Regions from separate parts of the Brenneria izadpanahii genome, predicted to be linked through region 2. Evidence: predicted binding sites of a transcription regulator. Region 2 holds the regulator's gene; the other holds the start of a gene.
The links. The regulator PhoB, encoded in region 2, activates phosphate uptake and scavenging genes when phosphate is short. The targets are predictions, from matches to a motif close to CTGTCATAAAACTGNCNNAT.
Positions count from the first base shown of each region.

Region 1: a site for PhoB is predicted at 3,052-3,071, ahead of pstS (phosphate ABC transporter substrate-binding protein PstS). Genes of this name have one in related genera too.

Region 1 is NZ_CP050854.1:5,255,524-5,263,595, forward strand. Features, by position in the region: gene ssp4 (Ssp4 family T6SS effector) at 348-1,313, shown strand; gene HC231_RS23465 (hypothetical protein) at 1,310-1,915, shown strand; gene HC231_RS23470 (hypothetical protein) at 2,271-2,888, shown strand; gene pstS (phosphate ABC transporter substrate-binding protein PstS) at 3,187-4,227, shown strand; gene pstC (phosphate ABC transporter permease PstC) at 4,418-5,377, shown strand; gene pstA (phosphate ABC transporter permease PstA) at 5,377-6,264, shown strand; gene pstB (phosphate ABC transporter ATP-binding protein PstB) at 6,315-7,091, shown strand; gene phoU (phosphate signaling complex protein PhoU) at 7,106-7,837, shown strand.
Region 2 is NZ_CP050854.1:3,943,870-3,951,941, forward strand. Features, by position in the region: gene brnQ (branched-chain amino acid transport system II carrier protein) at 1-380, opposite strand, end outside; gene HC231_RS17625 (PstS family phosphate ABC transporter substrate-binding protein) at 827-1,789, opposite strand; gene phoR (phosphate regulon sensor histidine kinase PhoR) at 1,811-3,127, opposite strand; gene phoB (phosphate response regulator transcription factor PhoB) at 3,155-3,844, opposite strand; gene sbcD (exonuclease subunit SbcD) at 4,121-5,347, shown strand; gene HC231_RS17645 (AAA family ATPase) at 5,344-8,072, shown strand, end outside.

The sequences.
Region 1 (8,072 bases), 1.3 Mb from region 2:
AAATCAGCGCGGGTTTGGCGTTACTGCCCGCCGACATACGTTCCGCGAACGGGTGCTATGCCTATGCTAGAACGTATAGGTAATGGCGGCCGTGCCGGCTAGTCCAATAACTTTGCCTTTGGCGGTATTAATACGTCATTGGTTTTCCGCCGCTGGCGGTGAGTTGGGATGACAGGGTATCGGGTCCGTTAGGCATAATAATAAAGCGTTGTATCGTCGGGATATCGCCGCAGTCAGCGAGTGATATCCTGCGAACAGTCATAGTCTTTTTCTCGTACCTTGAAATCTATTGTGAGTAATAAGAGAATGGATTGTCGTTAATTTTCCCCAACGGATGGAGGTATATAATGGCTGTGCTGAATTATTCTGCTGAACAAGGATTAATGAATTACGATTTTTCCCGATGGATGGGAAATAGCGCTGGTGCGGACTTTGATTTTAAAGCGCTGGGGCAGGCAATGGATTGCCATCGCACGTTCAATCAGGCCGGAATCATTTTCAATGATGGCGTCCGCAGTTTTCTGGTTCGTCCTTCTCGTCGCTATGCCAATCCGTCGCATAGTCAGGTAACGCATGTGGTTGTTAGTAAAGTGCCTCAATTTAATAGTCACTTTACGGGAAAGTGCATCAAAGAGGCTGTATCTTCACCTTCATTGGGGGTTGAAATTGCATCAACGGCTTTATCCTGTGGCGCTTCGTTACTAACTGCTGCTGTTTTTATTTTCGGATCTTCGGCTATGCCTATCACTGCTGGCGCCAGTGGTGCATTAGCTGTTCTTGCTTATGCGGGCACGATGGCGACGGGGGCTCAATGTATTAACGGTACATTGCGCGTAGTAGATATCGGATTATTAGATTCTCAAACTGTTAGCTGGTTGGATTCAGAGGATTGGTATATAGCGACTTCAACGGCTTTGGATTTGATCTCGCTTGCGGCAGCGGGTGGGGCGCTGAGGGAGGTATTAAGAACGTATAACACCATGAAATCTATTTCATCACTGAAAGTTCGTGACTGGTTAAAAACCTATCCGCGTCAGGATCGCGCTCGTCTTACAGAGCAAATTATCAAAGCTCAAAACCCTGGTATTTCCAATAAGGAAATTAAGGCGATGATCCGCGCAGGAATTTATCCGAAGCGTTTTCCTGTTGAGCCCATTCAAAAAGAATTGCAGAAACAGTTGGTTAATACGCTTAATAGTGCAATGGCATTTGCTGGAAGCGCCGTTAGCGGTGTTGTGGCCGCGCCTGGTAATGTGAGACGTACAGGAAATTATGTTTTGGGTACACTTCAATCTCTGGCGACAATAAAATGAAGTGGATAGAGCTCATTGTTGGCAGCACTTTTCAGGATCTCATCGCACATGGGAAAGAGATTGATACGGCTATCCGGCAAGGGGGAGATACGCTGACCGAGCGCTCGACGCGGGGAATGGAAGACTATTTTGATAAACCCTTTTATGAACAGGCGATTCCCCATCCTTTTGCTGCTGGTGGAGTTTATCTCATTTTACTGATAGCGTTTTCAGTAAATATGGTATTTACTTTATACCTCTTCCATCTGGTGCCTGCCGTTTTTATATCGATATATTTTGGCGCTATGTCGATTTTCTTAATCATTTTACTTTCTGCCGCTCGTCTTATCTCGCGTGGGCTGGTGCAGGGATTAGTTGTTTTTAATTATCTATTTATTATTGTTTTTTTTATGTTGATTGCGACATCAGGATACACCGTCTTTGTTGAAGGATTGCATGATACGAAAAAAATGGTTTTCTTCATTGGCGAATTCGCGGTGCTTTGGTACGGTCGTTGGTTAATGAATAGCCACGCTTTTCTTATCTTTGCGTTGTATTGTAGAACGAAGCGCCTTGCCCATGCTTCTAAACAAGTTAGAATGCGAAAAATAAGTAAAACGTAAATGGCGGTGCGCTAAAAGAAGCGGACTTACAGAACGATGAGATCCTTAAAGCCACCGAATGGCTGAAAGGCTACCCGCGCCAGGATCGTGCCCGTCTTACAGAGCAAATCATCAAAATTCAAAACCCCGGTATTTCCAATAAAGAAATAAAAGCGGCTATTCGTGCGGGAATCTATCCAAAACGATTTCCGGTTGAACCTGTCCAGATGGAATTAAAAAAGCAGTTAACGAACACCATTACCAGCATGATGGCCTTCACTGGCAGCGCAGTAAGCGGCATTGTTGCTGCTCCTGGTAACGTCGTGCGGTCAGGACAATATGTAATTGGAACCATACAGTCGCTGGCGATCATAAAATGAAAATCATAGCTTTTCTTTGCGGCACTGCTTTCTCTGAGCTTATTGAACACGGGAGAAAAACTGATGCGGCCATTGATGAAGGAAAAAAAGCATTACTTTCCCATTCAACACTAAAGATGGAGCGTTATATTGCTGAAGTTCCGGCGCAGTTACCACGACAAAATATCTTTGCACTTAGTCTTCTGACCATGCTGTTGGTCGTTTCCTGCGCCATAAATTTCAGTTTTCTAGTCAGTCAATTGGTTGATATGGGGCCTTTTGAGGATTTTATCTCTTTTGCTATTCCTATGATGGTTTTCGGTATTTCTATTCTTACAGCCAGTTATCTTGTGGCCCGAGGCAAAAATAGAGGGCTTTTGATTTACAAAGGACTTTACTTATTTGTTACCTTTATCTGGTTGTTTCATATCTTGTATTTGTCAGGGGAGGCTATATTTGACGGCCAACTACCGTTATCCACGTTCGTTTTTGCTTTTATCGTCTTAGGGAGTTTGATAATTAGTCGTTGGTTGATGAATAGCCAGGCTTTTCTTATATTTGCATTGTATTGTAGGACGAAGCGCCTTGCTCATGCTTCTAAACAAGTCAGAATGCGAAAAATAAGTAAAACGTAAATTTGTCGATAAGAGCGTGTTTATCATGGATGATTTTCGCATAACAATAGAAAAAAGGGGGGCGATTGCTATGCTGGATTTTGCTGTATCCTCGTACTTCTTATATGCATAATGTAGTCAGTTACATCGGTCTTTCCATGCAGAAGCGCCAGAATCTCCCCTTCTGTCATAAAAATGTCACATTTCGTACATTTTACTGTCACTCAACTGTCCTATTTTTCCTCCTGCAAACTACACTCTGATTAATCACGACTCCGGGTCGACACAACTTTTGTTTTGGTATCCCACAGGAGGGATTATGAAACTTATGCGTACCTCTATTGCCAGTATTGTCGCGGCAACGTTTTCTCTGACGGCGGTTTCCGCTTTTGCCGCTGCCAATCTCACTGGCGCTGGTGCGACATTTCCCGCACCGGTCTATGCCAAATGGGCTGACTCCTATCAGAAAGAAACCGGTAATAAAGTTAACTATCAAGGCATCGGATCTTCAGGTGGTGTAAAACAGATTATTGCTAAAACCGTCGATTTCGGTGCGACCGATGCGCCGCTGACTGACGATAAGCTGGCACAGGATGGCTTGTTCCAGTTCCCGACCGTTATCGGCGGCGTGGTGCTGGCTGTGAACATTCCGGGCATAAAATCCGGCGATCTGACGCTGGATGGTAAAACGCTGGGTGATATCTACCTGGGTAAAATCAAAAAATGGAACGATCCGGCCATTACCAAACTGAACCCGAACGCCAAGCTGCCGGATCAGGATATTGCGGTAGTGCGTCGCGCCGATGGTTCCGGTACTTCTTTCGTGTTCACCAGCTATCTGGCGAAAGTGAATCCGGAATGGAAGGAAAAAATCGGTGCCGGCTCTACGGTTAACTGGCCGACCGGTCTGGGCGGTAAAGGTAACGACGGCATCGCCGCGTTTGTTCAGCGTCTTCCGGGCTCCATCGGCTACGTTGAGTATGCCTACGCCAAGCAGAATAACCTGGCTTACACCAAACTGCTGTCCGCAGACGGTAAAGTCGTCAGCCCGACAGGTACGACTTTCAGTAATGCGGCCAAAGGCGCAGACTGGAGCAAATCTTTCGCTCAAGATCTGACTAACCAGAAAGGCGATGATGCATGGCCTATCACCTCAACGACTTTCATCCTGATTCAAAAAGAACAGCCGAAAGCCGAGCAGGGCACTGAAGTCCTGAAGTTCTTTGACTGGGCTTACGAAAAAGGCGGTTCTCAGGCTACGGCGCTGGATTACGCCATTCTGCCGACCGAAGTGGTTGAACAGATTCGTGCCGCCTGGAAGACCAATGTGAAGGACAGCAGCGGTAAAGCATTGTATTAATATAATTAGAAAAATAATTTAGTTAAAAATTAAGTGTACTAAAATTGTACTACGTTCCTTGTGTTTGGTAGCAAGGTTATCTCGCTGAGTGCAGCAGGATAAACGGGATGGAGAGGCAATGACTCTCCTCTCCATCCTTCGCTGCACTTTTGTTTGTTATCAAGCATCGTTAAATTAAGAAGAGAGACACATGGCTGAGTACAAGCCAACTATCAAAGCCCCCGGAAAGCATGGCGATATCATTTTTGGTGCGCTGGTGAAATTGGCCGCGTTGGTGACGCTACTGTTATTAGGGGGCATTATTGTTTCCCTGATCGTGGCTTCCTGGCCCAGCATCGAAAAATTTGGTTTTTCCTTTCTGTGGACGAAAAACTGGGATGCTCCCGCCGAGGAATTCGGCGCGCTGGTACCGATCTACGGCACCATCGTTACCTCACTGATTGCCCTGATTATCGCGATACCCATCAGTTTTGGTATTGCGCTGTTTTTAACTGAACTGGCTCCGGGGTGGCTGAAACGCCCTTTGGGTGTAGCCATCGAATTGCTGGCCGCGATCCCCAGTATCGTTTACGGTATGTGGGGTTTGTTTGTTTTTGCGCCGTTATTCGCCAAGTATTTTCAGCAGCCGGTCGGCAATGTCCTGTCCGGTATTCCAATCGTGGGCTCATTGTTCTCAGGTCCGGCATTTGGTATCGGCATTCTGGCCGCAGGCGTGATTCTGGCGATCATGATCATTCCTTATATTGCAGCGGTAATGCGCGATGTCTTTGAACAAACGCCGGTGATGATGAAAGAATCCGCCTACGGTATCGGTTGTACTACCTGGGAAGTTATCTGGCGTATCGTTCTGCCTTATACCAAGAACGGGGTGATTGGCGGCATTATGCTGGGGTTAGGCCGTGCGTTGGGAGAAACCATGGCGGTGACCTTTATTATCGGGAATACCTACCAACTGGACAGCGCATCGCTGTATATGCCCGGTAACAGTATTACATCGGCGCTGGCGAACGAATTCGCCGAGGCTGAATCAGGTCTGCACACCGCGGCGTTGATGGAACTGGGTCTGATCCTGTTTGTTATTACCTTTATTGTTCTGGCGTTCTCTAAGTTGATGATTATGCGTCTGACAAAAAATGAGGGGGCGCGCTGATGGCGACATTAGGCATGGAACAAGAAAAGGAATTGATACGTTCACGGCAAAAAATGCAGGCCTGGCGGCGACAAAAAAACCGTATTGCCCTGTGTTTATCCATGATTACCATGGCGTTCGGTCTTTTCTGGCTGGTTTGGATCCTGGTTTCAACCGTTAGCAAAGGGTTTGACGGGATGTCGCTGGCGTTATTTACCGAAATGACGCCGCCGCCGAATACCGAAGGCGGCGGGCTGGCAAACGCCATCGTCGGCAGCGGTCTGTTAATCCTGTGGGCGACCATTTTTGGCACGCCGCTTGGCATTATGGCCGGTATCTATCTGGCCGAGTACGGCCGGAAATCGTTTATTGCCGAAATTATCCGCTTTATTAACGATATCCTGCTGTCAGCGCCATCGATAGTGGTCGGGCTTTTCGTCTATACCCTGGTAGTGGCGAAAATGGAGCACTTCTCCGGTTGGGCCGGGGTGATTGCGCTGGCTCTGCTGCAGGTGCCTATCGTTATCCGCACGACGGAAAATATGCTTAAGCTGGTGCCGGATAGCCTGCGTGAAGCGGCGTACGCGTTAGGAACACCGAAATGGAAGATGATTTCCGCCATCACATTGAAAGCGTCTGTTTCCGGCATTATGACGGGGATTTTACTGGCGATAGCGCGTATTGCCGGGGAAACCGCGCCGTTGCTGTTTACGTCGCTGTCCAATCAGTTCTGGAGCACGGATCTTATGCATCCGATTGCTAACCTGCCAGTGACCATATTCAAGTTTGCCATGAGTCCGTTTGTTGAGTGGCAGCAATTGGCCTGGGCTGGGGTATTGCTGATTACCCTGTGTGTCCTGCTGCTGAATATTCTGGCGCGCGTTATTTTTTCCGCCAAGAAACACTAATAAATTTAAGATGCCGCTTCGCAGCATCCGTGTAAAAGAGAGAAGTCTTAATGAGTATGGCTACTGAGACATCCACCAGTAAGATCCAGGTTCGTAATCTGAATTTCTTTTATGGGAAATTCCATGCGTTGAAAGACATCACGCTGGATATCGCCACCAATCAGGTTACAGCTTTTATCGGCCCTTCGGGCTGCGGTAAATCGACGCTGCTGCGTACCCTGAACAAGATGTATCAGCTCTATCCGGAACAGCGCGCCGAGGGCGAGATCCTGCTCGATGGCGATAATATTCTGAGTGATAGAAAGGATATCTCGCTGCTCAGGGCCAAGGTGGGAATGGTATTCCAGAAGCCGACGCCGTTTCCGATGTCCATTTATGACAACATTGCCTTCGGCGTGCGGTTGTTTGAGAAGTTATCGCGGGCGGATATGGATGAACGGGTGGAATGGGCGTTAACCAAAGCCGCGTTGTGGCACGAAACCAAAGATAAGCTGCATCAGAGCGGTTACAGTTTATCTGGCGGTCAGCAGCAGCGTCTGTGCATTGCGCGAGGCATCGCCATTCGTCCTGATGTGCTGCTGTTGGATGAGCCCTGCTCTGCCCTTGACCCGATCTCTACCGGCAGAATTGAAGAGCTGATTTCTGAGCTGAAGAATGATTACACCGTGGTTATCGTCACCCACAATATGCAGCAGGCTGCGCGCTGTTCGGACTACACTGCATTTATGTATCTGGGTGAACTGATCGAATTCAGCGATACCGACACGTTGTTTACTGCGCCACGGCAGAAACAGACTGAAGATTACATCACCGGCCGTTACGGTTGATTACGGGAAGCATCATGGATAATTTGAATCTTAATAAACACATTTCCGGGCAGTTTAATGCCGAGTTGGAAAACATCCGTACCCAGGTGCTAACCATGGGTGGGCTGGTGGAGCAGCAACTGACCGACGCCATCACCGCGATGCACAATCAGGACGCTGAATTGGCGCAGCGCGTGGTTGAAGCGGACGCCAAGGTCAATATGATGGAAGTGGCCATTGATGAAGCCTGCGTGCGCATCATTGCTAAACGTCAGCCGACCGCCAGCGATCTGCGTCTGGTGATGGCGATCATCAAAACGATTTCCGAACTGGAGCGAATCGGCGACGTGGCGGACAAAATCTGCCGCACCGCGCTGGAGAAATTCTCTCACCAGCATCAGCCGTTACTGGTCAGCCTGGAATCGTTGGGGCGTCATACGGTGCAAATGCTGCATGATGTGCTGGATGCGTTTGCCCGCATGGATCTGGATGAAGCCGTGCGTATCTACCGCGAAGATAAAAAGGTGGATAAAGAGTACGAAGGCATTGTACGTCAGTTGATGACTTACATGATGGAAGACTCCCGCACTATTCCAAGCGTGCTGACGGCGCTGTTCTGCGCTCGTTCCATCGAGCGTATTGGCGACCGCTGCCAGAATATCTGCGAATTTATTTTCTATTTCGTCAAAGGGCAGGATTTTCGCCACCTGGGCGGTGATGCGTTGGAAAAACTGCTGGTCGAGAAAGATAATAAAGAAGAGGAATAACGTTGCTGACGATGTTTGTTTTTACCTGGTTTTAGGAAAAACACGGGGATGGATAGGGAGTTCCACCCCGTGATAGCCTTGTGTATGTAGCTTGCTGTTTTTTCTGTCTGATTCCACTACCTGCTGTTTTTGTCGTTCGGCGTTACAGAATTTATCGACCTCCATCCCAATGTTCCATTTCGTCTTTCTCAATACGGCAATTCTTATTGCGCTCTCTTTTTCGGTGTATAAAATT
Region 2 (8,072 bases):
AGGCTATAAATCAATAACGGAGAAGCGCCGTTTCCTACCAGCGGCGCCAGTCCGACTTCAAACGATACCGTGGCGGTGCGCGGCGTGGCGAATAACGGACCAACAGCCAGATAACAGACCGTCGCCAATACCACGCCCGCTTTTTTACCGATGGGGGAGCTTAATGCATCAATACCGCCGCCGGTACGCGCCAGCGCGATAATGGTGAGTACCGGCAATCCCACGGCAGTCAGTAAAAAGCCGGCGGCGGCCAGCCAGACGTGTTCGCCCGCCAGTAAGCCCACCATGGGCGGGAAAATAATGTTCCCCGCGCCGACGAACAAGGCGAAGGTCATAAAACCTAATGCCATGATATCTTTGGAAGTTAAACGATGACTCATAATTATGTCGTGTTGCCTGTATCAATCGAAACGAAAAATAAGAAGAAAAACTGCGCTGCCGACTGCCGCCGCCGATTAAAAAACGAACGGCATATGAACTTATAAGAATTATATTCTGTCGCACAGCCATATTGCGGGCTAAGTAAAACGTTTATAGCGATAGAAGACAACCCTTTCGCTAAAAAGCAGAGTTTTTGACTGTATTAATTGATGTATTTGGAATATACAATTAACAATACAGATTTACCCAATACATGATTTGCGCATTTAATCGCACCACATTGCAATAAAAACAGCAATAAATGCCTAAAGCGCGCAAATTATAACCATATATTCATCTTATGGCAAAAAATAAGGCGACGGCGCGCAACCCGCCGGCTTAATCGGCGTAGCGGTTGGATAGTCGGGTGATAGCCTAATGAGAATAAAAAACGGCTGAGAGAGACTTAACGCTGAAAAGGGGGAGCCGGCGTAGTCAGACCAAGCTGCTGGCGGGCCGCCCGGCGCGTCTCTTCCGGTAACGGTAAATAACCTTCCTGACTGACCAATGTCTGGCCGGCATGCGACAACACCCGATCCAAAAATGCGGACGTCAGCGCTTCCAGCGGTTGGCCCGGCGTTTTATTAACATAGATATACAGATAGCGGGTATATGGATAACGTCCGTTACGTATATTCTCCATGGAAGGATACACATAATCCGTACCTTGAGATGCCAACGGCACCATTCTTACCCCACTGGTAATAAATCCAACGCTGGCATAGCCAATCGCCTCGGTCGAGGCCGAAACGGCCTGCACCACAGAGGCGGAACCAGGAAGCTCATTAACCTGGGGCAGAAAATCGCCGCCGCATAGCGCCCGCTGCTTAAAAAAGCCGTAGGTTCCCGAGGCAGAATTACGCCCATAACGCACCAGCGATCGCTTTTCCCAACTGCCGCCCAACCCCAGATCGCGCCAGTTTTTTGCCGGCTGATGCCCGCCGCAGCGCCGGGTGATGGAAAAAATCGCATCCAACTGCGATAAATTCAGCCCCGGCAATGGATTATCTTGATTAACCATCACCACCAGCGCATCCATGGCGACCGGCACAGCCAGCGGCGGGTAGCCATAGCGTTGAACAAAAGCATCGATCTCGCTGGATTTCATGGCCCGGCTCATCGGCCCCAACTGTGCGGAGCCCGATGCCAGCGCAGTCGGCGCGGAAGAAGAGCCTGCAGCCTGAATCTGTATATTCACGCCGGGATAGCGCCGGCTGAAATCCGCCGCCCAACGCGACATCAGATTAGCCAGCGTATCCGATCCCGCGCTGGAGAGATTACCCGCCAACATTTGAGGTGGTTGCGCCATGCAGAAAAAACCGAGCAACGCTAAAATAGCGCCCGCGATTATATTAACGGCGGATTTCATGAATAAAATTATCCGTCAGGCTTAGAGGTTCGCTGTATTCTCGGCCAGAGAGGCGGGCACAATCAACCTATTCGGCAGCGTAAACACAAAACGAGAGCCTAAACCGAACTCACTGATAACTTCCAAGCGGGAATCATGATGGGTCAGCGCATGTTTAACAATCGCCAGGCCTAACCCGCTGCCGCCGGTCTGCCGCGAGCGCGCTTTATCGACGCGATAAAATCGCTCCGTCAAACGCGGCAAATGCTCCGCCGCGATCCCCGGCCCGTTGTCGCTGACTTGAAACTGCGCGCCCTGAGGCGTTTTTTGCCAGCAAACCTCGATACGGGTGCCTGCCGGCGTATGGTTAATAGCGTTGTAGACCAGATTGGAAACGGCGCTGCGCAGCTGTTCTTCGTTGCCGAAAACATGAAGGTTTTCATTCACGCGGAACACAATCTCATGGCGATCCTGACTTAACGCCTGAGCCTCGCGCTGCAATACGCGCAACATCAGAGGCATGTCGACTTTCTCGCTGAGATCGATGGTAGCGGCGGCTTCAATACGCGACAGGGTTAGCAGCTGTTTGACCAATCCGTCCATACGCCGCGTCTGCTCCTGCATGGTATTCAGAGCCTTACTGCGCAGAGAGTCGTCCAGCGCGTCATCCTGCATCATTTCCAAATATCCTTGCAATACGGTCAAAGGCGTACGCAGCTCATGGCTCACGTTGGCAAAGAAATTACGTCTGGCCCCTTCCAACTGGTGCATCTGGGTAATGTCGCGCGCCACCATCAGCAACTGCCCCTCGGAATAAGGCATAATGCGGAATTCAACGTGGTGGGAGTTATTCAGTTGCAGCGTGAGAGGACGGCTGAAATCCCGCCCTTTCATATAGCTGGCGAATTCAGGATAGCGCAGCAAATTGAGAATATTTTGCCCGCTGTCTTCCGGCCAGCGGAAATTGAGCAGATGCTGGGCCAGCCGGTTGCACCAGAAAATGGTGCCGTCTTCGGTGGTAATCACCACCGCATCCGGTAACGATTCGGCGCCGCTACGAAAACGCTTAATCAATAATGCCAATTCGCGCCGCCGCCGGCGGTTGCGCAATTGCATTTGATAAAGGCCGTAGAACAGCGGTTCCCAGCTCCAGCGTCCGGGCGGCGGCGTCATACTGCGATCGACCCACAGCCAGTAGGAGAGTTTAAGCTGATTGTAAAAATGCCAGCAAAGCACAATCAAAACAGCGGCGAAAAGAAACCAGGGCAGATAACCAAATACCAGCCCCAGCAAAAGCGCGGGCAGACAAAAAAAAGCCAGCTCCAGCGCCAGCCTCTTCCATGATAGACGTTCTAGCACGTTGATGTTTCTCCGGTACGACAACCTTCAATAGCGCGTTGAAAAACGGTACCCCGTTCCTCGAACGGTTTGCACCATTTTATCATGGCCGCTGGTTTCCAGCGCTTTACGCAGCCGGCGGATATGAACATCAACAGTGCGATCTTCAACATAAACGTTAGTGCCCCAAACGTGATTGAGCAACTGTTCACGACTGTAAACCCGTTCGGGGTGAGTCATAAAGAAGTGCAGCAGCTTAAACTCCGTTGGCCCCATGTCCAGCGCGAGTTCTTCCGTCGTTACCCGGTGAGAGGAGGGATCCAGACTCAAGCCGCGCATTTCAATCACCTCTTCAACGGCCATTGGCGAAATGCGGCGCATGACCGCTTTAATGCGCGCCACCAACTCTTTGGGAGAAAAAGGTTTGGTAATGTAATCATCCGCGCCGACTTCCAGCCCGCGCACCCGGTCTTCTTCTTCGCCCCGGGCGGTTAGCATCATGACGGGTATGTCACGAGTCAGCGCTTCACGTTTCATATGCTTGATGAATTGCAACCCCGATCCGCCCGGCAGCATCCAGTCCAGCAATACCAGCTCAGGAAAAGGTTCTGACAGTTGCATTACCGCGCTGTCATAATCTTCAGCTTCGACGGGCTGATAACCATTCTGCTCCAGTACAAAACATACCATTTCACGAATCGGTGCTTCATCTTCCACGACCAATATGCGTCTTGCCATTGTTAATCCTGCCGTTAATCATCGTCGCTGTTAGCATGCGCTGTGCATTATGCGTCAGTTTTGTGACAGATTTATGAAAAAAACGCCGGCGCATTTTTCCACGTCACGGAGTGACGACCCGAAAGGCGGCGGGCTCTCCAGCCCATCGCGAAAAAACGTTCCACCTTGCCGCATATTTTCGAACCGCTTTCCAAACTTATGTTTTCGCAACGACAGCGCGCTCACAGGCCGTTTATAATCAGAGACATTGCGATTACACGCCGTTCAGGGAGTTCCATGCGTATTATTCACACCGCCGACTGGCATCTAGGGCAATATTTCTATACCAAGAGCCGCGCGGCCGAACATCAAGCGTTTCTGCACTGGCTCATTGCTCAGGTCGAACAACATCAGGTGGATGCAGTAATAGTAGCAGGCGATATCTTTGATAACGGTTCTCCGCCAAGTTATGCGCGGGAAATGTATTACCGTTTTGTTGTCGATTTACAGCGTAAAGGCTGTCAGTTAGTCATATTAGCGGGCAACCATGATTCCGTCGCCACCCTGAATGAATCACGGGAATTGCTGGCCCGTCTGAACACGCAGGTCGTTGCCAGCACTGACGGCGATATCGAAAAACAGACGCTTGTGCTGAAAAACCGCCAGGGGCAGCCCGGCGCCGTGCTTTGCGCGATCCCCTTTCTACGTCCGCGCGATCTGATCGTCAGCCAGGCCGGGCAATCCGGCGACGAAAAACAACAGGCATTGCAGGACGCCATCACCGAGCATTACCGGCAGTGCTACCAGTTGGCCTGCCAGACGCGCGAAAGATTGGGGCTGCCGTTGCCCATCATCGCCACCGGCCACCTGACGACCATCGGCGTCACCGCCTCCGAGTCGGTGCGCGATATCTACATCGGTACGCTGGATGCCTTCCCGGCCCAGGCGTTTCCGCCGGCGGACTATATTGCCCTCGGACATATTCACCGTCCGCAACGCGTGACGAAAAGCGAACATATTCGTTACAGCGGTTCCCCTATTCCGCTCAGTTTTGATGAACTGGGCAGTGAAAAATCCGTTTGTCTGGTCAGCTTCGAACCAGATACCCCGCCAGCGATAGAGACGCTTGCGATCCCGATGACGCAGCCAATGCGGCTCATCAAAGGCAATCTGGCCGACATTGAGCGCCAACTCTCCGCCTTCAATGATTATCAGGGCGAAAAAACGGTGTGGCTGGATATCGAAATCAGCACCCAGGATTATCTGAACGATATGCAAAAGCGCATTCAGGCGCTGACCGAGGATTTACCCGTTGAAGTGCTGCTGCTACGCCGCGCCCGCGAACAGCACATGCAGGCGATTGTGCGGCAGGAAAAGGAAACGCTGAATGAACTGACGGTACATGACGTTTTTGAACGGCGGCTGGCGGCGGCCGGCGACCTGGAGGAAAATCGTCGGCAGCGCGTGCGCGCGTTGTTCGATCAGGTTATTGAAGAATTGGAACAGGATAAGCGCGCCGAATGAAAATACTCAGTCTGCGGTTAAAAAACCTCAACGCCCTGAAAGGCGAATGGAAAATCGACTTCACGCAGGAACCTTTTTCCAGCAACGGGCTGTTTGCCATCACCGGCCCGACCGGCGCGGGGAAAACCACGCTGCTCGATGCGATTTGCCTGGCGCTATATCACGAAACGCCAAGACTAAAAAGCATCACCGCCAGCCAGAATGAACTGATGACCCGCAACACGGCCGAATGCCTTGCCGAAGTGGAGTTCGAAGTCAAAGGCGTCGGCTATCGCGCCTTCTGGAGCCAGCGCCGGGCCAGAAACTCCCCCGACGGCAATCTGCAAACCCCGAAAGCGGAGCTGGCGCGTATCAATGACGGCAGGATACTGTGTGAAAAATTGACCGAAAAACTGAGCATGACCGCCGAAATAACCGGGCTGGACTTCGGTCGCTTCACCCGCTCGATGATGCTGTCGCAGGGGCAATTCGCCGCGTTTCTGAATGCGGATGCCAATGACCGCGCCGAACTGCTGGAAGAGCTGACCGGCACCGATATTTACGGGCTCATATCCGAACGCGTTTTCGATCGGCACAAACAGGCCAGGATAGCGTTAGAGACGCTGCAGGCGCGCGCGTCAGGAATTGAGTTACTGAATGATGAACAGCGCCAGTCGCTGGAAACGCAGCTGTCATTATTAACGCAGCGGGAGCAAGAGCTGGTTGCCGAGCGAGAGCAAGCACTAACTTATCAGCGTTGGTTTGAACAGCAGGATCGGTATCTGCACTCGCTGACGGCCGGCAAAACGCAGCGCGACGCGGCGCAAACCGCTATCCAGCAGGCGCAGCCCCAACTCGAACGTCTGGCGCAAAACGAACCGGCGGAAAAACTCAGACCCTTCCAGCAAAACAGGGATCGTTACCAACAGGAGTCCGCGGCGCTGTCGCAGCGCATCGCCGGCCTGGCCGAGCAGCAAAAAACGCAGCTATCCGCCGTAGCCGCGCTGCGCCAAGAGGAAGAAAAGGCGCAGCAAACCTGGCGCCGGCACGTTGATTACCGCCAGCAGCAGGAGGTATTGATCCGTGAACGCGTGATACCGCTGGATCACCAGATAGACAGCCTGCTACAGCAGGGTATAAAACTGCGGCAAGAACTGGAACAGGCGCAAAAACGTCAACAGGACGATCGGCTCAAGCTGGCGCAAACAGCGCAACGGCGCCAGCTTGCCCAACAACGGAGCGAGCAACTTCATAGCTATCGCCAGCAGCACCCGCATCACCAACACTGGGGGGAAAACCTTTCCCTGTGGCGGACCCAGTTTCAGCGTCAGCAACAGCTTGAAAGCGAACTGGCGAATTTGCGCCACAAGCAGGAAAGCTACACGCGACAGTCGGAACAGTTACAGCATCAAACGGCTCAGTTAGCCGCGCAACAAACCAAACAGCAGCATGAAGCCGATCGGGTTCAGCAGCAGTTCGCCCTGCATCAGCAAAGTCTGCAAGAACAGGAAGCATGCCAGCCGCTTGCCGCGTTGCATCAGCAACTTAGCCGCTCCATCGCGCAACGTCCCGACCGCCAGCAATTGGCCACGCTCAGCGCCTTATTTCAGCGGCTGGGCGAGGAGCGGCGGCAGTTGGAAACGCATCAGGCTCAGCAACAGGCGCAAATCGGCCGGTTGGAAGAACAACGCAAACAGCAAAGCAAAGAATACGCTCAGCGCCGCCAGCATTTAGCCGACCTGGATAAACATCACCAGTTGGAAATGCGCATCGTTAAGCTGGAGGAAGAGAGGAAGCGGCTACAGCCTGGCGACGAGTGTCCGCTATGCGGCTCAACGCACCATCCGGCAATCGACCGCTATCAGGCATTACAGCCATCGGAAACCGAGCAACGCTTGCAACTGTTACGTCAGGAAGTCAGCGATCTGGAAAGCGCGCTGACGCGCGCCGAAGCGCAGTTGGTTTCACAACAACAACAGACTGAACAACAACGGCTTGAACTCACCCGAATAGATGAAGAGCGCCAGCGTTTGCTGCAACAGTGGCAGGATGTCAGTAAGCGCTTACAAGGGGATTTCGATCCCGAACAATCCGCCGCAATAACCGCATGGCTGGAGCAGAGCGAAACCCAGGAACAGCACATTCAACGGCAAATTTCGCACCGAGAACAGATACAACGGCAATGGCAGGAAAGTAAGGATTCACTGACCAATGCGAATGCCCTGCTGCAACAGACCCTGCAGCAGATAGAACTGAATACCCAGCGGCAGCAGACGCTGAAAAACGTTCGGACCGAACTGGAACAATCGCTGCAACAAACGCAGGAGCAGCAAAGACAACACCGGTTGGCGCTGGAGCAAACGATCACCGGCTTTGGCCTGGGCCTGCCGGAGGCGGCGGAGCAGTCCGCCTGGCTGACGCAACGCGGCGATGAATGGCGAAAATGGAAAGACGCCGAGCAGGAGCAGCAACAGCTATCTAACCAGTTGTCGGCGCTGGAAGCCGATCGCCAGCACCTGACGAAATCCCTTGAAGAGTTTGAACGGCATCTGCTGGCATTACAGCAGCAGCAGGCGGCGCATATAAAAACCCTGGAGGCGGCGCAACAGCAGCGGCGCGAGCTTTTCGGCGACCAACAAACCGCGGACGTCAGCAATCGGCTTCGGCTAAGCGATCAGCAATATGAGCAGGCCAGCCGACAGGCGCAGGAACAGCGCCAGCAGGCGGAATCATCGTTGAGCCGTTT